2 regions of the Rheinheimera sp. MM224 genome follow, and region 2 is predicted to be linked to the other one. Evidence: predicted binding sites of a transcription regulator. Region 2 holds the regulator's gene; the other holds the start of a gene.

Region 1 (16,258 bases), 1.8 Mb from region 2:
CCAGCACCTGATGGCCTTTTAATGCATCAATCACCTGCTGATACACACCATTTTGTTTAATAGAACCACCGCCATAGGTCAGCAATACTTTGCTTTCCTTAGGGACCAACTTGCTCAACTGACTGATTTGGCCATCACCAAACACAATACGGGTTGGATTATGGTAAGAAAAATTAAACATAGTAGCTCCGGTGTGTAAAACAAAAATTCAGTGGTTTATATGGGCCTGAACCGCTTTAAGTTCAAGCTGCTTTTGGTTTTTTCTTCTGTCATAGGCAAAATCACGGAATTCAGTTAGGCTGGTTTTAAGCGAATCAGGCGCACAGTTTGCTATAGCTTAGTCAGCTTTAATATTTGACAGGCCTTCTGGACGTCTCTATATTCCGAAAAATTTTAAAACCTTTCAGGTTTAGAGGAAAACTCATGACGTTATCGCAAAAACAGCAAGCCCGTTTGTCCTTGCTGCCGTTGTTGCTGTTTGTCGCTCTGTTTTTAGGCACAGGCTTGTATCTGCAATCCCAGGGCGTTGATTATGCTTTTTATCAGTTGCCGGGGCCTGTGGCTATTATCCCGGCTTTGGTGTTGGCGATTTGGCTTTATAGAGCGCCACTGACTGAATCTATTGAGGTGTTGGTGAAAGGCGCTGGTAATAGCAATATTATTACCATGTGTATTATTTATCTGTTAGCAGGAGCTTTTGCCACAGTCGCTCAGGCAACTGGCGGTGTAGATGCTGTGGTCAACGCAGGTTTGTCGATAGTTCCAGCGCAGTTTTTGTTGCCCGGCTTATTTGTGATCTCCGCCATAGTAGCTACGGCTATGGGCACCTCGATGGGGACTATTGGTGCTTTAGCGCCTATTGCCGTGGGTTTGAGTACACAGGCACAATTAGAGCCAGCTTTAGTGGCAGGTGTGCTGTTAAGCGGAGCGATTTTTGGCGATAACCTGTCAATTATTTCTGATACCACCATAGCGTCTACCCGTACTCAGGGGGCGGAGATGAAAGATAAATTCAGAGAGAACCTGAAAATTGCTCTGCCAGCTGCGCTGGTGACTTTAGCTTTGTTTGCTTTTTTAGCCCAAAGCCAGACCGACGTGGCTGTGAAAGATTTTAGCTGGACTGGTGTTTTGCCTTATGCAGCTATCCTGATCCTGGCTGTGGCAGGTATGAATGTATTTGCTGTTTTGCTGTTGGGTATAGTGTTAGCCGCATTACAGGGTGCTGTATTTGCCGATTATCAGTTGGCGAACCTGGGTAAAGATATTTACAAAGGTTTTGGCTCTATGCAGGAAATTTTCCTGTTATCGATGCTGGTTGGTGCTTTGGGTGAGTTTGTAAAGCAGCAAGGGGGCTTACAGTATTTATCCAGCCATGTCACAGCTTTGGCTTTAAAGTTAAAACTGGCAGGCAATAAAGCTCAGCAACTGGCGATTGCAGCTCTGGCTTTTGTCAGCAATCTTTGTATTGCTAATAACACTGTGGCCATAGTCGTCACAGGCGATGTCAGTAAAGATATTGCTCAGCACCACCAAATCACGCCTAAACGTAGCGCCAGCTTATTGGATGTGTTTGCCTGTATTGCACAAGGCTTAGTCCCTTATGGTGCCCAGGCTTTGTTATTAGGTGCCAGCTTCGGTTTATCGCCGTGGGATGTAGTGACTAACAGTTACTACTGTTTAATTCTCGCGGTTTTTGCTGTAGCTCGTATTCTTCTGGAAAAATCGTCTGGAGCGATTTTTAACGTCGAAGCGCAGCAACCATAGCCTGGACAGGCATTTGCAGGACCGCAAAATGTAAAAAATCGTCTGAAGCGATTTTTAACGTCGAAGCTCAGCGACGATGGCCTGGACAGGCATTTTACAGGACAGCAAAATGTAAAAGCGGGCCAGCATTAAGCTGGCCTTGTTATTTGAATTTTAAGCTTTATTACAATTCGGCAAAGCGCCCTGACTGCGGCGCTGCTGATAATAACTTTCTGCCACCGCCATATGTTTATTCAACTCTTTAATTCTATTGTCCGGCACTGGGTGACTGGATAACAGCTGAGGCGTTGAGCCACTACCTTTAGCCGCCATGTTCTGCCATAACTTCACAGATTCAGTCGGCACAAAACCAGATTTAGCCATCAGCTCAAGTCCCATAATATCTGCTTCAGTTTCGTGCGCTCGGCTAAACGGCAAAGCGATACCGACCTGAGCCCCCAAACCAAAGGCCGTTTTCATTTGCTCCTGATAAGGCGAACCTGCGACGGTCAAGGCACTGTCGGCGACGGTAAGGGCTGTAGATATAAACTGATCGCTGGATAAACGCTCGTTGCTATGTCCAGCCATTACGTGGGCAATTTCATGACCTATGACAGCCGCCAGTTGTGACTGGTTATCCGCCACTAACAGAAGTCCGGTATACACGCCCATTTTGCCACCTGGTAAAGCAAAAGCATTCACCTGATCATCTTCAAATACCACTATTTCCCAGGGAGTTTGTTGCCATTTGGCGTCGGTGTGTTTGAGCAGGTTATTCGCCACACACTGCACATACTGATTCACTTTTTTGTTTTTACTGATCGGGGTTTCTGCCTTCATCCCCTCAAAAGTCTGAATACCCATAGCACTGAGTTTTTTATCATCAAATAACATCAGCTGGCGACGGCCAGTAGGAGAATGAGTGCAGCTTGCAAGCAGCACTGTGGCGATTAACAATGGAAGCACTAACTTAGTACGCATTAAATGATCCTTCTTTTCTTTTCGTACTTGAAACGGCAGCTAATAGAACTATCAAAGCTCAAATAAGTTCAGTTATTGTGCGGTATCTGAAAAAAGAAAACCACCCGCAGGTGGTTTTCATTCTGATGGTTTAGAAAACTGGCTTAGCCAGTTAAATCATCGAAAAACTTCTTCACACCATCAAAGAAGCCTTTAGACTTAGGTCTGTGTTTGGCTTCACTGTCACCACCCCAGCTTTCATCAAGTTGGCGTAACAAGTCTTTTTGCTTGTCGCTTAAGTTAACAGGCGTTTCAACTACCACTTTACAGACCAAATCACCTACACCGCCACCACGGACAGACTGCACGCCTTTACCACGCAGACGGAACATTTTTTCGGTCTGGGTTTCAGCCGGGATCTTCAGCTTAACGCGACCATCTAAGGTCGGCACATCAATTTCACCACCTAAAGCGGCAGTGCTGAAGCTGATAGGCACATCGCAATAGAGGTTGTTGCCATCACGCACAAAGATAGGGTGATCTTTCACATGCACCTGCACATACAAGTCACCAGCCGGCGCACCAAACTGCCCTGCTTCGCCTTCACCTGCTAAACGGATACGGTCACCAGTATCCACACCAGCCGGGATCTTCACCGACAGCGTTTTGGTTTTTTCTACGCGGCCATCGCCATGACATTTAGTACATGGGTCTGGGATAATTTTGCCACGGCCACTACAGGTAGGACAGGTTTGCTGTACAGCAAAAAAGCCCTGCCGCATAGTCACCTGGCCAGCACCATGACAGGTTGGACAGGATTTGGCTTGAGTGCCTTTTTTCGCGCCTGAACCATCACAGACATCACAGGACACCCAGGTTGGTACTTTAATTTCTACCGACTTACCACGTACAGCGTCCTCGAGATTTAACTCCAGGTTGTAGCGTAAGTCTGAGCCACGTTGAGCACGGGATTGACCACCACGACGGCCACCACCAAAGATGTCACCAAAAACGTCACCGAAGATGTCGTTAAAGTCGGCACCACCGCCACCGCCGCCACGGTTTGGATCCACACCAGCGTGACCATAGTTATCATACGCAGCGCGCTTCTGGTCATCCGACAGGATCTCATAGGCTTCTTGCACTTCTTTAAACTTCTCTTCCATAGCTTTATCACCCTGAGTTCGATCCGGGTGATATTTCATGGCGAGCCGTTTATAGGCCTTTTTGATTTCTTTATCGTCAGCGCCTTTTTCGACGCCAAGCACTTCGTAATAATCACGCTTCGACATAACAACTCATCTTGATAGAGGAGCGACCGCACAAGGCGGCCGCTCACATTTACTCAGGTATGGGGCGCATCTTAAAGAGGCGACCCCACAGACACAATGATTATTTGTTGTCTTTAACTTCTTCGAACTCAGCGTCGACGACGTCATCACCAGCAGCATTGCGTGCTTGAGGTTCAGCGCCACCTTGTTGCGCTTTCGCCTGAGCCACTTCAGACAGTTTCTGAGATGCCTGGATCAGAGCCTGAGTTTTGGCTTCGATCTCAGCTTTATCGTTTGCTTTGATGGCAGTTTCCAGCGCAGCAACAGCAGCTTCAATCTCTTGTTTGTCGTTGGTCGCTAAGTCGTTACCAGCTTCTTCAATTTGCTTGCGGGTTGCATGCACTAAAGCGTCAGCCTGGTTACGGGTTTGCACCAATTCTTCAAACTTTTTATCTTCTTCAGCATTTAACTCAGCGTCACGTACCATACGTTCCACTTCTTCATCTGTTAAGCCTGAAGAAGCTTTGATAGTGATCTTCTGCTCTTTACCTGTGTCTTTGTCTTTAGCAGACACATGCAGAATACCGTCGGCGTCTAAGTCGAAGGTGACTTCGATTTGTGGTTCACCACGACGGCCCGGACGAATACCTTCTAAGTTAAACTGACCCAGTGACTTGTTGGCAGAAGCTTGCTTACGCTCACCTTGCAGCACATGGATAGTTACCGCAGCCTGGTTATCATCTGCAGTAGAGAAGGTTTGTGACTTCTTGGTTGGGATAGTGGTGTTCTTCTCAATCAAGGCAGTCATAACGCTACCCATAGTCTCAATACCTAAAGACAATGGAGTTACGTCTAATAACAAGACGTCCGTCACGTCACCAGACAATACAGCGCCCTGAATCGCAGCACCAACAGCTACAGCTTCGTCAGGGTTCACGTCTTTACGTGGCTCTTTACCGAAGAATGCTGTAACAGCTTCCTGAACTTTAGGCATACGAGTCTGACCACCCACCAGGATGATATCGTTGATATCACCTACAGACAGGTCAGCATCTTTTAATGCCTGTTTCAGCGGCTCGATAGTGCGCTGAATTAAATCGTCTACCAAAGATTCCAGCTTAGCGCGGGTGACTTTGATATTTAAGTGCTTAGGACCAGTAGCATCTGCTGTGATATATGGCAGATTCACTTCAGTCTGAGAAGCAGAAGACAATTCGATCTTGGCTTTTTCGCCCGCTTCTTTTAAGCGCTGCATCGCCAGTGGATCGTTACGCAGGTCAATGCCCTGCTCTTTTTTGAACTCGTCTACTAAGTAGTTGATCACACGAGAGTCAAAGTCTTCACCACCTAAGTGAGTGTCACCGTTGGTTGCTAATACTTCGAAGGTCTGTTCGCCATCTACATCGTCGATTTCAATGATAGAGATATCGAAAGTACCACCACCTAAGTCATAAACTGCAACTTTGGTGTCGCCTTTTTTCTTATCCATACCATAAGCCAGAGCTGCTGCTGTTGGCTCGTTGATGATACGTCTTACTTCTAAACCTGCGATACGGCCGGCATCTTTAGTAGCCTGACGTTGTGCATCGTTGAAGTAAGCAGGAACTGTGATAACAGCTTCAGTCACTGGCTCGCCCAGATAATCTTCAGCAGTTTTCTTCATTTTTTTCAGCACTTCAGCAGAAATCTGTGGTGCAGCTAATTTTTTGCCTTTAACTTCAACCCAGGCGTCACCATTATCAGCCTTAACAATCTGGTAAGGCATGATTTTGATGTCACGCTGAACTTCAGCGTCTTCAAAACGACGACCAATCAAACGCTTAATTGCGAACAAAGTATTTTTAGGGTTAGTCACAGCCTGACGTTTGGCTGGCTGGCCAACTAATACTTCGCCGTCTTCGGCATAAGCGATGATGGAAGGAGTGGTTCTGGTACCTTCAGCGTTTTCAAGAACGCGTGGCTGGTCGCCATCTAAAATAGCCACACAGCTGTTTGTTGTACCTAAGTCAATACCAATAATTCTACCCATAACTACTCTCCGCTTATTAATCTGTACAATTAAAATTGTGTTGACCAGTTAATGGGGTTTACCCCTATTCGATTCAAGGTTATTTTTTTAAAAAAATTTATCGTTTGTGCGATAAATGAGCAAAAATGCGGGTTCAGCCACTTGTTAGCGCCGAAACTAAGGCTATAGAACAGAAAAGCATTTAACCCAAAAAGCAATTGCGGCGTATAATCCTGCTTAATTACCGGACTATGAGCCTGAACAGAGAGAAAGATCATGCCTTTATTAGACAGCTTTACCGTTGACCACACCATTATGAAAGCGCCTGCTGTACGTGTGGCTAAAAAAATGAATACGCCAAAAGGTGATGACATCACTGTATTTGATTTACGTTTTTGCGTGCCTAACGAAGAAATCCTGTCAGAAAAAGGCATTCATACACTGGAGCATTTATTTGCTGGTTTTATGCGTGATCACTTGAATGGCGATGGCGTAGAAATCATCGACATTTCCCCTATGGGCTGTCGCACAGGTTTTTATATGAGCCTGATTGGTACACCGGACGAGCAGCGTGTTGCAGCAGCATGGAAAGCAGCGATGGCCGATGTGCTGACAGTACAAAACCAGTCTGAAATTCCTGAGCTGAATATTTATCAATGTGGCACAGCCCAAATGCATTCTTTAGCTGAAGCCAAAGAAATTGCTCAGAACATCATCAGCCGTGGCGTGGGTGTGAATTTAAATGACGAGTTAAAACTTTCTGCTGAATTTTTAAAGTAATAAGTTATTCATTATAAGAAGAAAAAGGCCACAGCTGCTCAACGCTGTGGCCTTTTTTGTTCTAGTGCTGTGTTAGTGCAGTTTAAATTGCCCCGTAATAGTTTTCAGTTGCTGGGCTGCCTGGTTCAGCACATTAGACTCCGTATTCAGCTCAGTGGTATGAGACGCCGTACTGTCCATTAACTGCGTGATACGATGAATATTCAAATTAATATCCTCTGCCACTACGCCTTGTTGCTGCGTTGCAACTGCAATAGCTGTACTTTGTTGCTGCACCACTTCAATGGCCTGCCCTATAGCATCCAATGCGCTTTGCATCGATGTGGCGCGCTCTGAGCTTAACTGAGTTTGCTCACGCCCTTGTTGCATCTTCGTCTCAGCCTCTTTGGCGATAGCCTGCAGCTTTTCAACCATAGTACGGATATGGCCGGTGCTTTCACTGGTTCTGCCCGCCAGAGATCGAACTTCATCAGCAACCACAGCAAAACCACGACCTTGCTCACCGGCTCTCGCCGCTTCAATAGCGGCATTAAGCGCCAGTAAATTAGTTTGATCCGCTATCGCCTTAATTACATCTACTACGGCACCGATATTTTCAGATTCTTTCGCTAATCCAATCACCACATCCACGGCTTCAGTCATGGTACCAGCCAACAGGCCCATATCCTTCACTGCAGCCTGTGATAGCACTGCACCCTCTATCCCACGTTGCTGAGCTCGCGACGCGGCAGAACTGGTTTGCTGCGCGTTATGACTGATTTCCTGCACTGTGGCTGACATTTCAGTCACTGCGGCAGAAACTGCGTCAATTTGCAGCTTGTTACTCTGAATTTCAGAGTCAGTCTGACCGGCCACTTTATTTAATTTTTGACTGGATTGATGCACCAAAGCGGACTGCTCTGAGGTACGTTGTAAGGAGTGCCTTAACTTACTGATAAAGGTATTAAAATGTTGAGCTAAAACCCCTACTTCATCAGAACTTTGAATAGCCAGAGTACGGGTTAAATAGCCTTCACCGCTGGCGATATCTTTCATTGCCTCGGTTAAATCTGATAGAGGGCGAATAATACGTTGTGTGGTAAGTATAACAACCAAGGTAATCACAGCCAACATCAACAAGGTGGCAAATAAAGCCCAACCAGTGGCCTTTTGCACGGGAGCTTCAATCAGCTCTGCAGGAATTAATAAGCCGACCAACCAGTTCATTTTCGGAAACTCCAGACTGACAGGCTGATACGACACATAATAACTTTTGCCTGACAAACTGACTTTAGTAAAACCGGATTTTTGCTCTTTGGCTGCTTGTGCCAATGCGCTGAAACCTGCTGTATTAGCGATATTTTTATCCAACAGGTCCAGCGGATCATTGGCTTTAATTTCAAGTCCTGCAGCTTTAGAGAAATGCACGACCTGCCCCAGGCTATCAAGCAAAAACGGCAAGCCTTCGCCTTGATAACGGATGCGTTCTACTTGTTCGCCAAGCTTGTCCAAATGCAGATCCAGGCCGCCTACCCCCAATAAAGTGCCATCGGGTAAATACACAGGCCCCTCTACCACTGCGGACACAATACCAGTGGTGAAATCGGCAGAAGGTGAGCCAACAAAAAACTTATTGTGCTCAAGGCTTAACTTGTACCAGGGACGTTGGGTTGCAAAATAACCTTTGCTAATATCCCCGGCATCCGGCCCTTCTTTGTCCACACCTGTTCTGGAACTTTCCCTGAAGTATTCAGCACTACGATCCAGTGCAAAAAAAGCCGACAGTATATTGGGATCCCGTTCACTGATCTTAATAAAACTGTTGTTGATGTCCTGATAACCAGGCACTGAGTTCAGTTCAGCATTGCGGCCTGGGTAAGCCTGGAACCAGGCCTGAAACTGCGGAGCCTCCAGAAAAGTGCGGGCAACCTGGGCGTACTCAGCAAAAAATTTGCCTATATTCACCGACTCCGTGGTGACTAATGAGTCAACTTCCGCCTGCACTTGCTGGCGTGTCAGCTGGCTTAAATGGTTTACCGTAAAAAGTGCAGAGAGCACTAAAAGTACAGCTACCGAGCCGCCTACCGCTATTAATAGTTTTTGTTTTATGGATAGATTTTTGATGTAAGACATAACAGCCCCCAAATGGATACAGCATTATAAAAACATAAAGCAGCTGGTTTTACCACTGAATTTACTTTGATAAATAAGTGAATTTAATCAATGATTTAGATGTATCAGATTGGTGCATATTAATGAGTTGTTTTGGTGCGATTGGGTAATTTTGGGGCGGGGTTAGTTTTTGTAGGGGCGTCCCTTGTGGGCGGCCGTGTTTGATAGTTAAGCAGATGTTGGTGGTGGTTTGAGCGGATCTGTTCTGAATTCGGGTGCGGTGAACTACATTATTCCGGGCATCCTGCCCTGCACCCTTCGGGCCGGCTGCGCCGTTCCAGTTCGTTCCAGTTCGTTCCAGACGAACTGGTCGCATGGGGAATGCCGTGCTCGAATGGTCCACCACTAAATTCGCATAAAGCAAAAAGGCCCAGTCTTTCGACTGGGCCTTCTGGCTTAATTGGGAGCCTGGCGGTGAACTACTCTCGCATGGCATCTGCCACACTACCATCGTCGCGGCTGCGTTTCACTTCTGAGTTCGGAATGGAGTCAGGTGGTTCCACAGCGCTATTGCCACCAGGCAAAAACTGTTTTTAGGTCTTTAACAAGCAAGCTAGATAGAATTCTTTTCACACCACACACAAACACCTTGGGCGTTGTATGGTTAAGCCTCTCGGGCAATTAGTATGAGTTAGCTTAACGTGTCACCACGCTTCCACACCTCACCTATCAACGTTGTGGTCTCCAACGACCCTTATGTGTACTCAAGGTACAAGGGATGACTCATCTCTTGGCCGGCTTCCCGCTTAGATGCTTTCAGCGGTTATCCGTTCCGAACGTAGCTACCGGGCAGTGCCATTGGCATGACAACCCGAACACCAGCGGTTCGTTCATTCCGGTCCTCTCGTACTAGGAACAACTCCAATCAATCATCCAACGCCCACGGCAGATAGGGACCGAACTGTCTCACGACGTTCTAAACCCAGCTCGCGTACCACTTTAAATGGCGAACAGCCATACCCTTGGGACCGACTTCAGCCCCAGGATGTGATGAGCCGACATCGAGGTGCCAAACACCGCCGTCGATATGAACTCTTGGGCGGTATCAGCCTGTTATCCCCGGAGTACCTTTTATCCGTTGAGCGATGGCCCTTCCATACAGAACCACCGGATCACTAAGACCTACTTTCGTACCTGCTCGACGTGTCTGTCTCGCAGTTAAGCTGGCTTCTGCCTTTGCACTAACCGTACGATGTCCGACCGTACTTAGCCAACCTTCGTGCTCCTCCGTTACTCTTTAGGAGGAGACCGCCCCAGTCAAACTACCCACCAGACACTGTCCGCAACCCCGATTAGGGGCCTACGTTAGAACATCAAACATACAAGGGTGGTATTTCAAGGACGACTCCATCACGACTGGCGTCGCAACTTCAATGTCTCCCACCTATCCTACACATGTAGGGTCAATGTTCAGTGCCAAGCTATAGTAAAGGTTCACGGGGTCTTTCCGTCTAGCCGCGGGTATACGGCATCTTCACCGCAATTTCAATTTCACTGAGTCTCTGGTGGAGACAGCCTGGCCATCATTACACCATTCGTGCAGGTCGGAACTTACCCGACAAGGAATTTCGCTACCTTAGGACCGTTATAGTTACGGCCGCCGTTTACCGGGGCTTCGATCAAGAGCTTCGCTTGCGCTAACCCCATCAATTAACCTTCCGGCACCGGGCAGGTGTCACACCCTATACGTCCTCTTACGAGTTTGCAGAGTGCTGTGTTTTTAATAAACAGTTGCAGCCAGCTGGTCACTGCGACTCTCACGTGCTTACGGAGCAAGTCCTTCACACACAAGAGCGTACCTTCTCCCGAAGTTACGGTACTATTTTGCCTAGTTCCTTCACCAGAGTTCTCTCAAGCGCCTTGGTATGCTCTACCTGACCACCTGTGTCGGTTTCGAGTACGGTCGACAATACCTGAAGCTTAGAGGCTTTTCCTGGAAGCGTAGCGTCAACAGCTTCACCACCGTAGTGGCTCGTCTCGTGTCTCAGAATATAGGGAACCGGATTTGCCTAATCCCCCTTCCTACGCACTTTCACATGGACTACCAACGCCATGCCTGCCTAGCTTTCTCCGTCCCCCCATCGCAGTATTGTCGGTACGGGAATATTAACCCGTTTCCCATCGACTACGCATTTCTGCCTCGCCTTAGGGGCCGACTTACCCTACCCTGATTAGCATGGGATAGGAACCCTTGGTCTTCCGGCGGGGAAGTTTTTCACTCCCCTTATCGTTACTTATGTCAGCATTCGCACTTCTGATACCTCCAGCACCCCTCACGAGATACCTTCAACGGCTTACAGAACGCTCCTCTACCACTTGCACATAGTGCAAGTCCACAGCTTCGGTGCATGGTTTAGCCCCGTTACATCTTCCGCGCAGACCGACTCGACTAGTGAGCTATTACGCTTTCTTTAAAGGGTGGCTGCTTCTAAGCCAACCTCCTAGCTGTCTATGCCTTTCCACATCGTTTTCCACTTAACCATGACTTTGGGACCTTAGCTGGTGGTCTGGGTTGTTTCCCTTTTCACGGCGGACGTTAGCACCCGTCGTGTGTCTCCCGAGTAGTACTCATTGGTATTCGGAGTTTGCAAAGGGTTGGTAAGTCGGGATGACCCCCTAGCCTTAACAGTGCTCTACCCCCAATGGTATTCGCTCGAGGCGCTACCTAAATAGCTTTCGAGGAGAACCAGATATCTCCGAGCTTGATTAGCCTTTCACTCCGATCCACAAGTCATCCCCAAATTTTTCAACATTTGTGGGTTCGGTCCTCCAGTTAGTGTTACCCAACCTTCAACCTGCTCATGGATAGATCGCCCGGTTTCGGGTCTACACCCTGCAACTATTCGCCCAGTTAAGACTCGGTTTCCCTACGGCTCCCCTATTCGGTTAACCTCGCTACAGAATGTAAGTCGCTGACCCATTATACAAAAGGTACGCAGTCACCCCACGAAGGGGCTCCCACTGCTTGTACGTACACGGTTTCAGGTTCTATTTCACTCCCCTAACAGGGGTTCTTTTCGCCTTTCCCTCACGGTACTGGTTCACTATCGGTCAGTCAGGAGTATTTAGCCTTGGAGGATGGTCCCCCCATGTTCAAACAGGATACCACGTGTCCCGTCCTACTCGTTTTCATTGATAAAGCCTTTTCGTGTACGGGGCTATCACCCTGTATCGCCGCACTTTCCAGAGCGTTCCACTAACTCTTTATCAACTTAAGGGCTAGCCCCCGTTCGCTCGCCGCTACTAAGGGGATCTCGGTTGATTTCTTTTCCTCGGGGTACTTAGATGTTTCAGTTCTCCCGGTTCGCCTCGTATGACTATGTATTCATCATACGATACCTGATAAATCAGGTGGGTTTCCCCATTCGGACATCTGTGAGTCTAACGTCTCTTACCGACTTCTCACAGCTTTTCGCAGGTTAGCACGTCCTTCATCGCCTCTGACTGCCAAGGCATCCACCGTGTACGCTTAGTCACTTAACCATACAACCCCAAAATGTCTGGAATTGAAGGTGTGATAAGGTTCACAAATAAATATTGTTACCTTGTTTTCTTTCTATCAGCTTGCCAATTTGTTAAAGAGCACTTCGAGCATAAAGCTCAAAGAGAAATACTTCATACCGAAGAACTTGTCTTTGAGTTTTCAAACAGTAATTTTACTTTCAGAATATTCTTAAGTAATGGTGGAGTTAAGCGGGATCGAACCGCTGACCTCCTGCGTGCAAGGCAGGCGCTCTCCCAGCTGAGCTATAACCCCATTTGGGATATTCGGTCATTCGTTTTACATTCGCCGTAACGAAGCATAAAGCGAATTGGTTGGTCTGAGTAGACTCGAACTACCGACCTCACCCTTATCAGGGGTGCGCTCTAACCACCTGAGCTACAGACCAGCCGTAACCGCAATGGTTCTTACTGTTTGCTCTACGTATCAATCAATCATCTGTGTGGACACTACACGAACTAAATCTGCTTTAGGTAAGGAGGTGATCCAACCCCAGGTTCCCCTAGGGTTACCTTGTTACGACTTCACCCCAGTCATGAATCACAAAGTGGTAAGCGCCCTCCCGAAGGTTAAGCTACCTACTTCTTTTGCAACCCACTCCCATGGTGTGACGGGCGGTGTGTACAAGGCCCGGGAACGTATTCACCGCAACATTCTGATTTGCGATTACTAGCGATTCCGACTTCACGCAGTCGAGTTGCAGACTGCGATCCGGACTACGATACGCTTTAAGAGATCCGCTCACTGTCGCCAGCTTGCCTCCCTCTGTACGTACCATTGTAGCACGTGTGTAGCCCTACTCGTAAGGGCCATGATGACTTGACGTCGTCCCCACCTTCCTCCGGTTTATCACCGGCAGTCTCCCTAGAGTTCCCGACTTAACTCGCTGGCAACTAAGGATAGGGGTTGCGCTCGTTGCGGGACTTAACCCAACATTTCACAACACGAGCTGACGACAGCCATGCAGCACCTGTCTTACGGTTCCCGAAGGCACAACCGCATCTCTGCAGTCTTCCGTAGATGTCAAGAGTAGGTAAGGTTCTTCGCGTTGCGTCGAATTAAACCACATGCTCCACCGCTTGTGCGGGCCCCCGTCAATTCATTTGAGTTTTAATCTTGCGACCGTACTCCCCAGGCGGTCTACTTAGTGCGTTAGCTGCGCTACTCACAGTACAAGACCACGAACAGCTAGTAGACATCGTTTACGGCGTGGACTACCAGGGTATCTAATCCTGTTTGCTCCCCACGCTTTCGCACCTCAGCGTCAGTATTGTGCCAGGGGGCCGCCTTCGCCACTGGTATTCCTCCAAATCTCTACGCATTTCACCGCTACACTTGGAATTCTACCCCCCTCTCACATACTCTAGTTAGCCAGTTTTGAATGCAATTCCCAGGTTGAGCCCGGGGCTTTCACATCCAACTTAACTAACCGCCTACGTGCGCTTTACGCCCAGTAATTCCGATTAACGCTTGCACCCTCTGTATTACCGCGGCTGCTGGCACAGAGTTAGCCGGTGCTTCTTCTGCGAGTAACGTCAAAAATTGCAGCTATTAACTACAATCCCTTCCTCCTCGCTGAAAGTGCTTTACAACCCGAAGGCCTTCTTCACACACGCGGCATGGCTGGATCAGGCTTGCGCCCATTGTCCAATATTCCCCACTGCTGCCTCCCGTAGGAGTCTGGACCGTGTCTCAGTTCCAGTGTGGCTGATCATCCTCTCAAACCAGCTAGAGATCGTCGCCTTGGTGAGCCATTACCTCACCAACTAGCTAATCCCACGTAGGCGCATCCGATAGCATGTGGCCCGAAGGTCCCACACTTTGGTCCGTAGACATTATGCGGTATTAACAGTCGTTTCCAACTGGTATCCCCCTCTATCGGGCAGCTTCCTACGCATTACTCACCCGTCCGCCGCTAGGTCCGAAAACCCCGCTCGACTTGCATGTGTTAGGCCTGCCGCCAGCGTTCAATCTGAGCCATGATCAAACTCTTCAATTAAAGTTTAATTTGCCACCGAAGTAGCATGCTCAGTATCACTGACTTAAAACATCCATCCTTTCGGACAGAGTATCTGTAAGTCACTTCACTGATATATATTCTTTGTGCGATTGCTCGCTGCAGAATCTAAACCGTGAGTGCCCACACAGATGATTGATTGCTTATTGTTAAAGAGCAGTGCTGAACCGGTTAAGACCTTGCTCAGCGGGAGGCGTATCTTACACTTCCCAGAATTTGTGTCAAGCCAGCGATTTGAAATTATTTATCAAACCCACCTACTTAACTCACTTTGCTTCACTTTTGAGCCTTTCGACTCCACCGCGTTGCGAGGCGGCCATTTTAGTGATTTTCATCGTCGTGTCAAGCGATGTTTTCCATCATTTTTCACTTCATTTCAAAACCACCCCAGAGCTGCTTTCGCATCACCCCGTTGGCATGGCGCGCATTATAGGGAGTTTTTAATCCTGCACAACCCCTAAAATGACAATTTGATGATATCTGTGATCGTTCGCTCAGAAAAAAAGCAAAACGGGCAAAAAAGAGACTTTTTTGCCCGTTTTATTAACAGAAATAAGGCTTACCAAAGAAAAAGCTGTTATTGCACCTTAAATTGCTTCACCAGATCTTTTAAATCCTGGCTTAGTTGAGTTAAACGCTGAGTAGACTGATCGCTGCCTTTAATAGCTCCGGCAGTCTGATGCACCAACTGACTAATGGTATGCACGTTCTGATCGACTTCACCTGCCACAGCACTTTGTTGCTCTGCTGCAGTAGCGATGTGAGCATTCATATCGGAGATTTGTGCTATTGAATTGGCGATGTCCGTAAACGCTTGCTGAACCTGAGCCGCCAGATTGATATTTAGTTCTGCTGCAGTTTTACTTTCCTGCACAGCAGCAGTCATTTGCTGAGTGCCTTGTTGCAACTCAGCAATAATACCGGAGATTTCCTGAGTCGATTTTTGTGTTTGATGCGCCAGGGTGCGAACCTCATCTGCAACTACTGAGAAACCCCGGCCATGTTCACCAGCCCGGGCAGCTTCTATAGCGGCATTCAGTGCAAGTAAGTTAGTTTGATCAGCTAGCTTATTAATGATGTTCAGTACATGACTGATATTTTGCGACGAGCTATATAAAGAGGAAGCGACTACCGAACTTTGTTCTATGGTTTGACTTTGGGTATGAATACTCTCTACTGAGGCTTTCATCAGCTTCATGCCCTGTTGAACCAAAGTTTCAACCTGACCAGTTTCATGATTGGCTTGTTCAGCGCTTTGCGCCACTTCAGCTATAGCAGAACTCATCTGTGTAATAGCAGTAGCGACCATATCGGTTTCTTGTTGTTGCTGTACACTCTCTTTAGAAATTTGCTGAGAAATACGAGCTACATCCAACGCGCTTTCGCTAACCTCCACAGAAGTGACACCTACAGAAGTAATTAACTGACGGATTTTGCCAACAAAAAGATTAAAGGCTGTCGCCAGTGCTGCTAATTCATCTTTGCCGTCATAACTCAGTTTGACCGTCAGATCGCCATCGCCCGAAGCGATATCCTGCATAGCAGCTACAACATCTGTCATAGGTTTTACGACGGAACGTGTCACATACCAGCTTAACGCCAACATCAAGCCGACAACCAGAAAGACTAAAATAGCGAGTTGCATCACTACCTCATAAAAAGAGGCTTCGACATCATCTATATAGATACCAGTCCCAACTATCCAACCCCAGGGTTTGAATAATTCAACATGGGTGATTTTAGGCACTTCTTCGGTAGCACCAGGTTTGGGCCAGTTGTAGAACACCGAATGTGAACCGTCATCGGCTACACCATCGGCCATATTC
Region 2 (16,258 bases):
GCTGCGACTAAAGAGCCTTCTGCATCATAAGTCGCGCTGAATACCTGAACATCTGTACCCACTTGATCAAGCTTAATAGCTTTGATGCTGGAGCCATCGGCAAATGTAGCGACAAAAGCGCCTGCTGCATCAACTTCCCAGTCGAAGCTCTTGTCTACTTCTAATGCAGTACCAGTACCGTCAGCATTAATTTCAAATATGTCGGCAAACATGCTGGCATAACCTAAATCTGCCTCACCAGCGTAGTAGTAGTGCTCAAACATCCACTGCCCTGCAAGCTCAGTTTCAGTAAACTTAACATCACCTAACTTGTCAGCGTTGCGCAATAACTGGTCTTGAGTCGCTTGATATGCAACACCTGTTGGGTTAACCAAAGTCTGGCCCACAGTGACAGGTGTCATGGTGTCAATGCCAGCTGAGACAAAACGATAGGTGTCAGTTTTTTCGCCCTGAACAATACGTTGCATTGAAGAGCTATCTTGAACGCGCTTCACTTCAATCTGAGTGATACCGGCGTTAATTAACAGATTCTTTTGATCTTCAGTTAAGCCAACACTCGAATCACGAACACTAGGATAGTAATACGATGGTGCCTCATCCAGATAAGTTAACTGAATAAGACCGTCCACCAGCTCCCAGCTAAATTCGTTCATACCACTACTGAAGGTTTCAGCGCCAGTGCCGTCTTGGTTGAAGTCGAATCTATTACCACCACGAGATAAGAAACCGTCCGCAGCCGGATATACCTCATAATAGGTACTGGCAATAGCAGATTCTTCTACTGGAGGAGTTAATTCAGGATCTTCGATAATGGCGGTAATAGTCTCTGCAATAATACCTGGATCTTCCGCTTCTGCAGCTTCAACATAGTTGTTGTAGGCTTCGGTATTAGTCAGCAGTTCTAACACATTGGTTACCCCTTCAGGTAATGCAAATGCACCACCTTGAATGACTAACTGAACTACAGCAGCAGCTTCAATCAAATCATCCGGGCTTACTGATTTCTCAACAAAAGTAAAACTATCCAGATCGGCTGGCGCCGTGCCACCATTGGCAGCAACAATCAGTGAATACAATGCGGTAGAAACGGCATTGATAGAAACAGTGTTCGGATTATCACCCACTGCGGATGGAGTTACATCTAATAAAGTCGCAACTACTGCAGATACTTTATCCACGACAGAACCTGCCGCGGCTTCAGCAACTCCAACGGTCAGGCTTGGAATAAATTTGTAATACTCAACACCGGGCGTCACTACAGAGCTTGCGGTGATATTGGTAAACAGATTAGTTTCGTCATCGTCCGCTTCTAAGGCAAGGCTAAAAGTACCATCGGCATCTGCCGTTGTGGTAAAAGCTTCACCAGCTAACTCGCCGCTGATTTCAGCGTTGGCAAAAGCAGCATCAGACACAGTGCCTGTTACCGTAAAAGTGGTCATCACAGGAGTGATTGTGACAGTACCCTCAACGGATGAAGATTCGTCATCATCGTCTGTTACTGTCAGGCTAAAAGCGAGTTCAGTATCTTCTGTCACGCTAGGAGCGGTAAAGCTGAGCGTTGCAGTATCAGCACCTGTCAGAGTCACAGCAGCGCCTGAAGTTTGGGTCCAGCTGTAGCTTTCAATTTCACCATCTGAATCAGCTGCAACAGCTGTTAAGGTCACATCAGACTTTTCCGCCGCGGCATCAAAAGTTGCGGTCACTGTTGGCAATACATTATTGGCTACGTTGACCGTTACATCTGCACTTGCAGTTTGGCTGCCCTCGTCTGTTACTGTAATACGTAATACTGCAGCGCCATTGGCATCCACAGCTGGTGCTGTAACACCTACAGTAGCTGTTGTTGCGTTGGTCAGAGTAAGAGTTGGGCCAGACACTTGAGTCCAGCTGTATGTGATAGTGTCGTCATCATCTGTTGCTGTGGCAGCTATAGTGGTTGTTCGGCTTTCTTTTAACGAAACTGCAGCTGCAACGGATACTGTTGGTAATTCGTCTTTATCGTCCGATCCACACCCTGCTAAAACCGCACACGCAATAATGCTGAGCGATACGTTACCTAAGATCTTGTTTTTCATGTTAACTCCTTGTGGGAAATTCCCCACACCAGCATAGACAACTATGGCGATTTTTCCAGAGATATCATGGCTTTCCCGATAGGTCACATAAAGGTAACTAACTTGTAAATATTTGTAATTTGATAAAAGTGAAATAACTAACAACTCATCAACTATTGCAACGAAATGAGCTATTTAGATTGTTTATGCAGGTTAAAAAGCAGTTCGGCCTCAGCCTGAGGAAGTTCACACTCGAGCATAATTTCATCCAGGCTGGCGCCTAAATGAACCATTTTCATCGCTCTGCTGTAAATTTTTGATTCCGGATCAAACAAATGCATGGATTTTTGTTGTTCGGCCAGTTCAGCTACTTGCTGCATGCCCTGCCCTAAATGACTTTCTAAACTCAGTACTCTTTGTCCCACACCAATAACGGTGGAACGCAATTCTTCCACATCCTGATGCGAGCGTTTTAACTGCACAACTTGTTGCTCCAGCAGCTGATGCAGTTGCTCAATCTGTTGTTGCTGTTGCCAGCTGGCGGCAGCATTTTCGTTGATAATAGCCAGCAGCTTTCTACTTTGGCGTGAAGCAACCACAGCCATCACTACAGAAAGCAACAAAATGGCTGCGATCCCCAGCAGCCATATCCATGAAAAGTCAGTCAGAAAATTAGCCATTAAATACTACGGATCTCTTCCCATTCGTCATCGGACAGCAGTTTATTCAGATCCACCAGGATTAATAATTCGCCGTCACGATTCGATACGCCCTGGATGAACTTGGCACTTTCGTCTGTGCCTACGTTTGGAGCTGTATCAATTTCTGATTGTTTCAGATAAACCACTTCAGCCACGCTGTCGACCATAATGCCAATGACCTGACGTTCTGATTCGATGATCACAATACGGCTGTTGTCAGTGACTTCTGATGGTGGTAAACCAAAACGAGCACGGGTATCAATCACAGTGACTACGTTGCCACGTAAATTGATAATGCCCATCACATAATCTGGCGCACCAGGAACAGGCGCTATGTCTGTATATCTCAGAACTTCCTGCACCTGCATGACGTTAATACCGTAGGTTTCTTCCTGCAGCTTAAAGGTCACCCATTGCAGCACTAAGTCTGTGACTTCTTTAGTTTTGCCAGATTGTGCTGTTAAATTACTCATGCCTAGCTCCTACCCAGAGGTTAAATTCTTATATACCCGTCAGACTTGAAGCTGCAGCTTTGTTGACTGCGCCATCTCGCCCCAATCACATAGTTTACTATGCTCCCGGGGACTCACAAGCTTGTCGCCTCTCTGCAACACCAAGTTAATTGGGTATAGTATTCTTATTCAGTGCTGACTATTCATTCCCTTTGCCAATAAGGCAATCAGGGCGTCGACGTCCAGCAAAGCACACATATGTTCTTTAATTAAACCAGCGAGCCATGGCCTTTTGCCTTCGGTCTCACGCCACTTTACTTCGTCTTGCTCTAAGGCGATTGTGTTGACCAAAGTATCACAGGCCAGACCCCAATGGCTATTGCCCAGCATAATAACATATTGATAGTTTAGCTTTTCTGCCAGTCCCTGATCATATTTTTCTGGCATCACCCAAAGCGCAGTGTCTACCACATTGATTTTTTGTTCACGGTACAACATCACACCTTTGAGCCATTCAGGCTGGCCTGGTAATGAGTTGATAGGCATCATTTTATGAATACCGCCCAGCGCCTTTAAAGGTAAAGCCACTTTTAAACCTGCCACTGTAAAAAACAGCGCCTGAAAACGGCCTTTTCTGTAATCTTTTACCACAGGCGCTGCTGCTTTAACTACAGGAGCAGCAACTTTCACCTGCTCAGTAACAGGTGCGGCTGGCACAACTACCGGAGCTTTGACAACTGGGGCTACTACCGGAGCTACGACGGTCGGTTTTGCTATCACCGGGGCTTTAACAGGCGCAATAACCGGAGCTGATACCGGAGCCAACAGTTCATTCAGTTGCTGTTTTTTTGCTTCCTGAATAGGCGTTTCGACCACGTCATCCGTCAATAAAGCATTTAGATAATGCTTCATGACTTTTTGGCTGGCTTGTAAATCGCTCATCTTAATTCTCCGGTGCTAACTGCAGTAAATAGGTTAGCAGCGTATTGTAAGCAAACACACCCCGCGATTTTGGCGCGAATACAGGAGGTGGAGTCTGAGCCAGGCTGGCGTCACGGAATTTAGTGTCAATAGGAATAACGGCCGACCAAACCCTTTCCTGATACTGAGCTTTTAGTGCTTTGTAGGCATCCAGTGATGCTTTAGTTCTTTTGTCGTACATAGTCGGCACTATGGTGAAAGCATAATCCTGTGGCGACGAACTATGCATCAGCTGCATAGTGGCGATCATCCGGTCCAGGCCTTTTAATGCCAGAAACTCAGTTTGTACAGGTATTAAAATACGGTCACAGGCGGCCATGGCATTGACCATCAACACACCAATGACAGGTGGGCAGTCAATCAGCACATAGTCGTAATCATTTTCTATTTTTTGCAGCGCCTTTTTCAGGATCAGGCCCATGCCCCCTTGCTGACCATGAGAACGGTCTAAGGTAGCAAGTGCCATAGAGGTCGGCAGAATATCCAGATTAGGCATACCACTTGGACACATGGACTGCAGAATTTCTTCGCCGGTAATGTCTTTACCGCGCAGGAAAATATCGTACACGCTGACTTCCAACTCTTCGGCATCAATACCAAAGTAGTACGTCAGAGAGCCGTGAGGGTCAGTATCGATCAGTAAAACGCGATGACCACGCTGTGCAAGCAAAGCGCCTAAAGTGACTGTCGTGGTAGTTTTGCCAACTCCACCCTTTTGATTTGCGATAGTCCAAACAACCAATTTACTGTTCCTGCTGTATAGGTGGCTCTTCTTCGCCCGGCTCGGGCGGTCTGGTTGTGATCCGTATGCCACCATGAGGTAAGCGGATCACCCGTATTTTGTTCTGTTCTTGTTGTGCAGCTTCTTCAGCTACTTGTTCTGCTGCGCTGTCCGGTGCGACTGGTTCAGGCGCTTCAACCACAACAGGCTCGTATGCATATTTAGATAAGGCTATCACTACTTTACGGTTCTGGCTGCGCCCTTGTGCAGTGCTGTTTTCTGCAAAAGGGGAATATTGCCCGTAGCCTTCAATAGCCATACGTTGTGGTGCTATGCCTAACTGTTCCAATAACCGGACTATAGACGCAGCCCGCGCAACTGACAATTCCCAGTTCGACGGAAATTGTTCGGTGCGGATAGGCACTGAGTCAGTATAACCACGCACCCTCATAAAGTTGTCTGTCTGCTTCAGGATAGCAGTAAGTTCGGTCATCACCGCAGAAGCCGAACTATTTGAACTGGCACTGCCGCTGCTAAATAACAAGCCACTGCTAAGTTCAATGGTCAGCCAGTCTTCGTCCAGTGTGACCTTAGCCAAATCAGACTCCACCAGACTACGCAAAGCTCTGTTGATGTCTTTTTGCATTGCAGCCAAAGGACTGCCCAATTTTGTGCTGTCGATCTGTTCCAGTTTAGCGTTGTCGGCCAACAAAGTCGGGCCTGTCGCTTCTTCTAAACCTGAACCATATAATTCAAAGTCACTTTGTGGATGGATATCAGGTTGAACCGATTGCCCCTGAATACCCGTCTCTTTTTTATCCGTAGCTTCAACAAACACCTTGGAAATAGTGTCCTGCAGTTTTTGAAACTGCTCACGCTCCATGGTAGCCATCGAATAAAGCACCACAAAAAGAGCAAACAACAAGGTCATATAGTCGGCGTAGGACACCAACCAACGTTCTGTATCTGATTTATCCGCTTCAACAGCGACAGAGCGGCGTGGCCTGTACATTTAATTTGCTCTGTAAGCCAGCAGCTTGGATTCGACACTGCGTGGGTTTTCGCCCAGCGCTATAGAACACAAACCTTCGATCACCATCGAATGAAACAATGCCCGTTCTTCTACTAATACTTTGATTTTATTAAATACAGGTATAAATACAAAGTTAGCTAAACCCACACCATAAATAGTAGCAACAAAAGCCGTGGCTATCCCCTGTCCTAACTCATCCGGATTAGAAATGTTAGACAACGCCAGAATAAGACCAAGAACAGCACCCACTATACCTATAGTTGGACTGTAGCCGCCCATAGCTTCAAACACCTTAGCTGCCCGCAATAAACGTTCTTTCTCCAGATGCAACTCTGTATCCAGAATATCCTGCAGCACTTTGGCTTCAGTGCCGTCGACCAATAAATTTAATCCCCGTTTTAATAAAGGCTCTTCTTCGTTTAACGCATCTTGCTCTAACGACAAAAACCCTTGTAAACGTGCAGAGTGGCCCCACTGGGTAATGCGTTCAATAGTGGAGTCGAAGTCCAGTTTAGGAGGGGTAATAACCCACGGCAGCAAACTCATACTTAACCGAAACTGCGAAGCAGGGCTTTGAATAAGCACAGCACCTAAAGTACCACCGAAGACGATACAAAATGCAGGCCAATGCAACAAGGTAAAAACATCGCCGCCTTCCTGGCTGAACCCACCGACAATAGCCACTAACGCAATGATGATGCCGGCAAGGGTAAGCTTATCCATGACCTACTTCAGCCACAATACGGGCTGCCACGTCAGATAACGCCACTTCAAGATCGGTTAAACCAGCAGCAGTCACAGCTTGTGGCATACCATACACCACGCAACTTGCTTCATCCTGCGCCCAGATACGTGAACCGGATTGCTTCAGCAAACGAGCGCCTTCACGGCCATCAGAGCCCATGCCTGTCAGTACTATAGCCAGCACCTTGTCATTAAAGACTTTTGCTGCAGTACCAAAGGTGATATCCACACTGGGTTTAAAGGTAATACGGGGCGAATCATCTTCACGAACCCGCAATCTGGCTTGGTTTTCATTGCCATCTACCAGCATTTGTTTACCGCCAGGTGCCAGATAAGCCACACCGGGGCGCAAAATATCGTTGTCTGCAGCTTCTTTCACTTCAATTTTTGCTAAACCATTTAACCGGCTGGCAAAAGCGCCGGTAAAGGCTGCAGGCATATGCTGGATAAGCACTATAGGCAAAGGAAAATTGGCAGGCAAAGCGGTGATAATTTGTTGCAAAGCGACAGGACCGCCAGTGGACGTACCAATGGCAACCAGTTTGTAGTTTTTACCGCTGGAATCAAAGCTGCCTGAACGGTGAGTTTCTGCACGCTCAGAAGCACGACTTTGCAATTCAGCACGTTCAGCTAAAGCTCTGGCGGCCAGACTTTGAGCTAAAGGTGCTCTTGCAGGTATGGCTGAAGAACTTGCCGGAGGCGTCAATGGCGTCCTTGACGCTAAAGTTGAGCTTGCAGAGCCAGTTAAACTGGACGGTCTGCTGATCACTCGACGTCTGGCTACTGTTTTGACGCGCTGACGTAAGACATCAGCGGCTTCTGCTTTGTCGCGGGCAATGTCTTCGAATTTTTTCGGTAGAAAATCGATGGCGCCAGCTTCTAATGCATCTAAAGTGGCTTTGGCACCTTCATGCGTCAGCGAAGAAAACATCAATATAGGCGTGCGCTGCACCCTTAAGATTTCGCGCACGGCCTGAATGCCATCCATCACCGGCATTTCGATGTCCATCGTAATAACGTCAGGACGTAAAGCTAAAGCTTTTTCCACCGCCTCTTTACCATTATTGGCGGTGGCAATGACCTCTAACTCGGCATCCTGACTCAGTATTTCCGTCAGACGGCGACGGAAAAAACTGGAGTCATCAACAACTAATACCCTGATGGTCATAGTGCACTCTCTTAAGCTGAGAATTTGTCAAAGCGATCAAATTTAATTTTGGAGCGTTTTGCATAATGCTTCAGCAGATTAGGTACATCCAGGATCAGCGCTATACCGCCGTCTGATGTGATAGTAGCGCCCGCCATACCCGGAGTGCCTTGCAATAACGCATCCAGAGGTTTGATCACTACTTCTTCCTGACCAATCAGAGAATCCACCACAAAACCAATTTGCTGTGTGCCTATTTGCACTATCACCACATGGCCTTGCTCGCGCTTTATCTTCTTGCTTGAGCCTTTAACCAGCCAATGCTCGAGATAAAACAATGGAATAGCTTTATTGCGGACTACTATCGTCAACTGGCCATCAACATTGTTGGTTTTGGCTAAATCAAGGTGGAAAATTTCATTGACTGTTGCCAACGGCAAGGCAAAGGTCTGCTCACCCACTATCACCATTAAGGTTGGTAATATGGCGAGAGTCAGAGGAACCTTAATCTCTAATAAAGTACCCTGACCTAGTTTCGAGTTGATATGTACGGTACCGTTCAGTTGGGTAATTTTGGTTTTCACCACATCCATACCCACACCACGGCCAGAAATATCGGAAATTTGCTCTTTGGTCGAGAAACCAGGGGCAAAAATCAGGTTAAAGGCTTCGGTATCCGACATACGCGCAGCTGCATCCGGATCCAGCACACCACGTTTAATGGCGATGGCTTTCAGTTTTTCCGGATCCATACCAGCACCGTCATCCTGGATGGTCAATAAAATATGATCACCAGCCTGAGAGGCCGCCAGTCTGACTAAACCTGTACGAGGTTTACCCGCTTTAACACGCACGTCCGGCATTTCAATACCGTGGTCAACCGAGTTCCGCACTAAGTGGACCAATGGGTCGGCCAGAGCCTCCACCAGGTTTTTATCTAAATCTGTTTCTTCCCCTTCCAGCTCAAGGTTAATGTCCTTTTGCAGTGAACGGGCTAAATCGCGAACCACGCGTGGGAAACGACCAAATACTTTCTTGATCGGCTGCATCCGGGTTTTCATCACAGCGCCTTGTAAATCGGCGGTGACTACATCCAGGTTTGCAATGGCTTTGCTCATTTCTTCGTTCTGAGCAGAACCAGACAAGCTCACCAGACGGTTACGTACCAGCACCAACTCACCGACCATGTTCATGATCTGATCAAGGCGCTTGGTATCAACCCGGACTGTAGTTTCTGGCTGGTTGGCTGCAGCTTTTGGATCGGCATCTGGATCTTTTGGAGCTGCCGCTACCGGAGCTGCTTTAGCTACAGCTGGTGCAGGCGCTGCTGCTTTCACTGGTTCAGGAGCTTTTGCCGCAGGAGCAGGCACTACCGCAACAGGCGCTTTGCCTTTGCCATGCAATTCATCCAGCAAGGATTCAAATTCGTCATCAGAGATATCATCACCAGAAGCCGCTTTGGCTTTTTCTGCTGGTTTAGCAGGAGCTTTTTCAACTGGCTTAGATGCAGCAACTGCGGCTTCGCCAGGAATAAAAGAACCCTGACCATGCAACTGATCTAAGATAGCTTCGAACTCATCATCAGTAATATCTTCACTGGCCGTTTCTTTCACGGCAGGCGGAGGCAAGTTGGCTGAAGTATCACGGCCAGGCGCACCGGCACCATGCAATTCATCAAGCAATGACTCAAATTCATCATCACTGATTTCGTCGATGGAAGAAGAACTTTCGACAGCAGGAGCAGCTGCAAACTCGACCACAGCATCAAACTCTTCCATGCTGATTTCAGGTTCTGGTTCTGAGGCCACAGCATGATGAGCATGTTCGTCTTCCGACTCAGGCATACTCAGTCGATGCAAAGCTTCGATAATAGCGGGGTCAGCTGGAGTCAGAGGTTCGCGGTTTTGCACATCGGCAAACATAGCGTTGACTGCATCCAGGGCCTGTAAAATAACATCCATCAATTCTGCGGTCACACGACGTTTGCCGGTCCGCAAAATATCAAACACGTTTTCGGCGCCATGGCAGGCGTCAACTAATTCAGTCAGCGATAAAAATCCAGCGCCACCTTTGACGGTGTGGAAACCACGGAAAATGGCATTTAATAAATTTGCGTCATCCGGATTATTTTCCAACTCAACCAACTGCTCTTGCAGTAGTTCAAGGATCTCGCCGGCTTCGACTAGGAAATCCTGTAAAATATCCTCATCTAAATCAAAGCCCATGCTACAGCTCCCCTTTTAGAAACCTAAACTTGATAATAAATCGTCCACATCATCCTGACCGGACACCACGTCATCACGCTCTGCTGCGTCAATAATAGGGCCTTCAGCTTCGTGACCTGCTTTTGGTTTTTTCGATACGGCTGCTGGTCGTTCTTCCATACTTAAATTGGTTTGACCAAAGGCCGTTAATAAACCAATTAAGCTGTCTTCCACTTCCCGGACCAATTCAATGACCCGCCGTAAAATCTGACCTGTTAAATCCTGATAATCCTGCGCCATCAATACTTCGGTCAGCCGTGCATGTAAGGTAGCAGAGTTTCCTGTTGCCTGATGCAAAAAGCCATCGAGATTATGACATAAGGCCTTGAACTCACCGACTTTTAAGTCGCGACTCATCAATTTCTGCCAATTTGGCAAAATAGATTGTAAGTGTGAGTTGAGTTCATCAGCGATAGGAAGACAGTTTTCAACCGCGTCCATGGTTTTGTTCGCGGCCTGTTCTGTCATATCAATAACATGATTCAGCCGTTTTTTTGCATCCGGAATATCATCTTCCAGCAAAGAACTTAAGGATGGGTCAATTTGGAAACTTTTCAGCGAGTCGTGCAGTTGCCGGGTTAGTTTTCCAACCTCGGCAAATAACTCGGAGGAGCCAGGTACAGCCAGCTGTTGCACCAATTCGTTCGCCGCGTCGGTTTCGCCGAACTCCAGCAACTGAACCAGTTCACGGGCCTGCTCTAATGAAATCAAGGGTGCCGTAGCTACAGACATGGTGTACTCCTTTGTCAGTTACGGTTTAACCCAGGCGTTCAAATACTTTAGCCAGTTTTTCCTGTAAGGTTGCAGCAGTAAAAGGTTTGACGATGTATCCATTCACACCAGCTTGTGCAGCTGCAATGATTTGTTCCTTTTTCGCTTCAGCGGTAACCATCAACACAGGAATATGCTTCAGTCTGGCATCAGCACGAATTGCACGCAGCAAATCAATACCTTGCATACCTGGCATGTTCCAGTCTGTGACAACAAAATCAAAATCACCGTTTTGCAGCATAGGCAAAGCCGTGCTGCCATCATCAGCTTCAGACACATTAGTGAAGCCAAGATCTCTTAACAGGTTTTTTATAATGCGTCTCATGGTTGAGAAATCATCAACCACAAGAATTTTCATATTCTTATCCAAAATCCCCTCCGGTGAGAGCCCAAGCTGGACTAACTCAAACTATTACAACCAATCCTGCATTCTGGAGCGCAAGCGCACCAGCGCCTGACTATGAATCTGACTGACCCTGGACTCGCTGACATCCAGCACAGCACCAATCTCTTTCAAATTTAGTTCGTCATTATAATACAGCGACAACACTATAGCTTCTCGTTCCGGTAAGCTACTGATATTTTTTATCAACGCCTGTTGAAATGCATCAGTTGCCTGTTGTTCGTACAAATGATCGTCATCTTTATCATTTGCCGTGACCAACACATCATCCGAGATGCCCAGATCTTCGATACCAATAATGCGACCACTGCTGGCGTCACTGAGCATATGATGATACTCATCTAAAGATATATCAAGTTTTTCAGCAACTTCACTATCTTTTACATCACGACCCAGTTCGGATTCAAGTTCAGAAATAGCTTCAGCTATCATACGGGAATTGCGGTGAACAGAGCGCGGAGTCCAATCACCACGACGGATTTCATCCAGCATAGAACCGCGTATACGAATACCGGCAAAGGTTTCAAAGCTTGCACCTTTACTGCCATCAAAGTTTTTTGCAGCTTCGATCAGACCAATCATACCGGATTGAATAAGGTCATCGACCAGGACACTGGCAGGTAAGCGGGCCAACAAATGGTAGGCAATACGTTTAACCAGAGGCGCATGCCGTTCAACCATTTGAGTCAGATGATCAGCGGCACCGTAGGCCGCAAGTTTGCTATTCAAACCAGACCTCTCGCTTCAGGTTGTTGTACCAGTTGTTCCAGAAAAAATTCGAGATGCCCGGATGCGACGGGTGGTACAGGCCACTGCACTGCACGGGTGGCCAAAGTACGAATCGCCAAAGAGGCCGGAGTTTTTGGAAAAGCATCCACAAAAGCTTTCTGCTTACGTGCCGCTTTTCTGACGTTTTCATCAAATGGAATAGTCGCGACCAACTCTAATGTGACATCAAGGAATCTGTCTGTCACCCGGCTTAGCTTGGCAAAAAGCTCCTGCCCTTCTTTTAAACTGCGAACCATATTGGCAACAATTTTAAAGCGCTGCACACCATGTTCACGGCTCAATATTTTCATTAAGGCGTAAGCATCAGTGATAGAAGAAGGTTCATCACAGACCACCACTAACACGTCTTGTGAAGCGCGGGAAAAACTTAATACCATATCGGAAATACCAGCAGCTGTGTCCACCAGTAAAATATCAAAACGGGTGCGCATTTCGCTAAAAGCACGGATAAGACCAGCATGTTCCACTGGCTTTAATTCGGTCATGGATTGAGTGCCTGAAGTCGCTGGTACAATTTTGATACCAAAAGGCCCTTCAATCAGAATGTCATCCAGTTCTGCTTCGCCAGACAACACATGAAATAAGTTTTTTTGCACCCTAAGTCCAAGCATTACGTCACAGTTCGCTAACCCCAGGTCAGCGTCCAGCACCAATACTTTTTTTCCAAGCTGAGCCATAGACATGGCAAGGTTCAGCGTAACGTTAGTTTTACCCACGCCACCTTTGCCGCCTGTCACTGCTATGACTTTTACAATCTGTTGTTTCTGTTGTTGCTTCATTCTTCTCAGGCCACTGGCTTGATCATCATTCATCGGAAGATTATGCATAGGTTCCTTCCACCCGGGCCGTCGTGTCTGAATACCACTGATAACCCGTACTACTGTTAGAGGTCCGTAACTGCTCTGCCTTGGCAACCATTGTTTTCGCTTCGGCCATCTCGATATCCTCAGGGACTCGTTGGCCGTTGGTCAAATAACTGACCGGTAACGCATTTTGTATTGCCACGTTAATGATTTCTCCCAAACTTAAGCATTCATCAAGTTTGGTGAAAATACAACCCGCTAATGGAATACGTTTGAAATGTTCAACGGTTTCCTGCATCACGCGAGCTTGAGATGTTGCAGACAATACCAGATAACTTTTTATTTTAACACGCGAATTATGCACTAAAGACGCAAGTTTTTCAGCAAGACGAACGTCACGCTGACTCATACCTGCGGTATCAATCAAAATTAATTTACGTTGTTGTAACTGATTTAACAGCGTCGCTAACTCTTCGCTGTCTTTGACCTGTTTTACCGGACAACCAATAATACGGCCAAAAGTAGCTAACTGCTCGTAAGCACCAATGCGGAATGAATCTGTGGTAATTAAAGCCACCTGATCCGCCCCATGACGTTTAGCAAACTGAGCTGCAAGCTTTGCCACAGTCGTGGTTTTGCCTACGCCTGTAGGACCAACCAGGGCCACTACGCCGCCACGACGCATAATATCGTCATTGGTGGTGATCAACTGCCCTGTTAATAACTCTAACGCACTGTCCCATGCTTCAGCATCGCTGATATCTTCTGGCATAAAGCAGGCAATTTGATCAGCCACTGGTTCAGATAAACCCAGAGCCAGCAGTTTTTCAATCACCATGGCACGCACAGGCTCACGACGCGCTAAATCCTGCCACATTAAACCTGAGACCTGGTGTTGCAGCAGTTGTTTCATCGACGACATTTCACTACGCATCGCATCAAACTGTTTTTGCATCAGCTTGGCTTGCTGTTCCTGATAACGTGTCAATTCAGTCAGGTTGACCACTGGTGCGTCGGAAGATTGACGTTCGTTATCCGAAGGTGTTGAATTTGCAACCGAAAATAGCGCGTTGGTCGCTGCAGCAGTTTTTGCAGCCGCCATTTTATTGGCAGAGATAGCCTGAGCAGCTGCAGGTTGTTTACTAATTTGACGGGCTAATAAAGCTTGCAGAGAATCGGCAGGCACTTGCTCTGGCTCATCATCTACTTTGATATTCAAACGACTACCTACCGCAGGCTGAGCTGCAACTGCAGGTTCAGCCACAACCACAGATGGCGCGGCTTCCGGGTCTATTGCCGCTACAATTTCAACGCCGCCAGCCACTTTTTTATTCGACAGAATAATAGCATCAGGGCCTAAAAACTCTTTGACTTCTGTCAGAGCGGTACGCATATCTTTGGCAACAAAGCGTTTGATTTTCATAGCTTAACTCCTAATTCGACTGGCCTACCACACTGACAATACGGATTTGTTTGTTGTCAGGGATCTCTTGGTAGGACAAAACCCGTAATCCTGGAATACTGTACTTCACGAATCGTGCCATAACTGATCGCAGAATGCCGGAAGTCAATAAAACTGCCGGTTCGCCGGCTAATTCCTGATTCTGACAGGCAGTAGCTAATGACTGCTGAATACGCTCAGCAAGGCCAGGCTCTATACCAGCGCCATCATTGCCGGCCGATTGCATCGACTGATGTAACATCTGCTCTAAATCAGGTGCGAAGGTGATCACCGGCACTTCAGGCGCACTGCCCACCACTTCCTGAATAATCAGGCGTTTTAACGCCACACGGCAAGATGCAGTTAATACGTCAACATCCTGACTCTTCGAGCCATAGTCCACTAAGGTTTGTACTATGGTGCGCATATCACGGATAGGCACCCCCTCATGCAACAGGTTTTGCAGCACTTTTACCACCACAGTCAGCGGCAAGGTATCTGGTACTAAAGCATCCACTAGCTTAGGTGAAGATTTAGCCAGCATGTCCAGCAAGTTCTGCACTTCTTCATGCCCCAGCAACTGAGCAGCATTATTGGTTAAAATCTGGCTTAAATGAGTGGCCACTACGGTCGCCGCATCCACTACTGTGTAGCCTAAGGTTTGAGCATGTTCACGCTGATTTTTTGCGATCCAGACCGCCTCTAAACCAAAAGCAGGATCTTTAGTGGCTATACCTTTGACAGTACCAAACACCTGACCTGGGTTAATCGCCAGTTCGTTATCGTGCCGCAGTTCTGACTCGCCTGTGGTCACGCCCATCATGGTGACACGGTAGGTATTAGGCTCTAAATCCAGATTGTCGCGAATATGCACAGCCGGAATAAGGAAACCCAGCTCCTGAGATAGTTTTTTACGCACGCCTTTAATACGGGTCAGCAATTCGCCGCCCTGCGCTTTATCAACCAGTGGAATTAAACGATAGCCGACTTCTAAACCTATAGTGTCGACTGGCTGTACATCATCCCAGCCAATTTCTTTGACGGGAGCCATTTCAACAGGAGTGGTCATTTCAGCCTTTTTGATCGCAGCTGCTTTTTTAGCTGTTGGGTTTTCCACCCGGTACAAATAATAAGCTGCACCACCCACTATTGCGGCCAGACTCAAGAAGGCGACATGAGGCATGCCAGGGACTATACCCATAATGACTAAAATGCCAGTCGCAATGACCAGCACCTTAAAGTTACTGAACTGGCCGGCCATCAGAGTACCAAAATCACCCTCTTTGTTTTGACGGGTAACGATAATGGCTGTACCCACTGACAACAACAAACCTGGTATTTGCGCCACCAGACCGTCACCTATGGTCAATAAGGTATAAATTTCAACAGCTTCCATAAAAGGTAAATCGTGCTGCAGTACACCAATGATCAGACCGCCGATGATGTTTATTACCATAATGACGATACCGGCCATGGCATCACCTTTAACGAATTTATTGGCACCGTCCATCGAACCATAGAAATCAGCTTCTTCACCAATTTCCTCTCGGCGTTTACGAGCCTGATCAGCGTCAATAAAACCAGCGTTTAAGTCGGCGTCTATCGCCATTTGTTTACCCGGCATAGCATCAAGGGTAAAACGGGCCGTTACTTCAGAGATACGTGCAGCACCAGAGGTGACAACCATCATATTGATAATAACGAGGATAATAAAAACTACAAAACCTACAGCGTAATTACCACCTATCACCACTTCACCGAAAGCTTCTACCACCTTACCTGCTGCGTCAGGGCCATTGTGGCCTTCCAGTAAAATGACCCGCGTACTGGCAATGTTCAAAGTTAAACGCAAAATAGTAGCCACCAGAATAACGCTGGGGAAAATAGCAAAATCCAAAGGTTTTCTGGTGTAGATGGTGATTAACAGTACCACCAGACCTAATGTGATATTGAA

Evidence for each region. The regulator FliA, encoded in region 2, starts transcription of late flagellar genes. The targets are predictions, from matches to a motif close to GCTAAAGTTNNNNNNNNNNCNGCCGATA.
Region 1: OM978_RS15935 (methyl-accepting chemotaxis protein) is a predicted target of FliA. The motif match lies at 9,060-9,087, and genes of this name have one in related genera.

Annotation. Positions count from the first base shown of each region.
Region 1 is NZ_OX352320.1:3,367,300-3,383,557, forward strand. Features, by position in the region: gene OM978_RS15905 (iron-containing alcohol dehydrogenase) at 1-181, opposite strand, end outside; gene OM978_RS15910 (Na+/H+ antiporter NhaC family protein) at 424-1,764, shown strand; gene OM978_RS15915 (M48 family metallopeptidase) at 1,918-2,724, opposite strand; gene dnaJ (molecular chaperone DnaJ) at 2,868-3,995, opposite strand; gene dnaK (molecular chaperone DnaK) at 4,096-6,003, opposite strand; gene luxS (S-ribosylhomocysteine lyase) at 6,259-6,762, shown strand; gene OM978_RS15935 (methyl-accepting chemotaxis protein) at 6,835-8,874, opposite strand; rRNA gene rrf (5S ribosomal RNA) at 9,320-9,434, opposite strand; rRNA gene OM978_RS15945 (23S ribosomal RNA) at 9,514-12,396, opposite strand; tRNA gene OM978_RS15950 (tRNA-Ala) at 12,595-12,670, opposite strand; tRNA gene OM978_RS15955 (tRNA-Ile) at 12,727-12,803, opposite strand; rRNA gene OM978_RS15960 (16S ribosomal RNA) at 12,890-14,414, opposite strand; gene OM978_RS15965 (methyl-accepting chemotaxis protein) at 15,010-16,258, opposite strand, start outside.
Region 2 is NZ_OX352320.1:1,614,512-1,630,769, reverse strand. Features, by position in the region: gene OM978_RS07860 (PKD domain-containing protein) at 1-2,075, opposite strand, end outside; gene OM978_RS07855 (DUF2802 domain-containing protein) at 2,246-2,734, opposite strand; gene OM978_RS07850 (chemotaxis protein CheW) at 2,734-3,228, opposite strand; gene OM978_RS07845 (chemotaxis protein CheW) at 3,397-4,149, opposite strand; gene OM978_RS07840 (ParA family protein) at 4,151-4,930, opposite strand; gene OM978_RS07835 (flagellar motor protein MotB) at 4,932-5,921, opposite strand; gene OM978_RS07830 (flagellar motor protein) at 5,922-6,665, opposite strand; gene OM978_RS07825 (protein-glutamate methylesterase/protein-glutamine glutaminase) at 6,658-7,854, opposite strand; gene OM978_RS07820 (chemotaxis protein CheA) at 7,866-10,058, opposite strand; gene OM978_RS07815 (protein phosphatase CheZ) at 10,074-10,829, opposite strand; gene cheY (chemotaxis response regulator CheY) at 10,855-11,238, opposite strand; gene OM978_RS07805 (RNA polymerase sigma factor FliA) at 11,281-11,952, opposite strand; gene OM978_RS07800 (MinD/ParA family protein) at 11,997-12,872, opposite strand; gene flhF (flagellar biosynthesis protein FlhF) at 12,880-14,286, opposite strand; gene flhA (flagellar biosynthesis protein FlhA) at 14,297-16,258, opposite strand, start outside.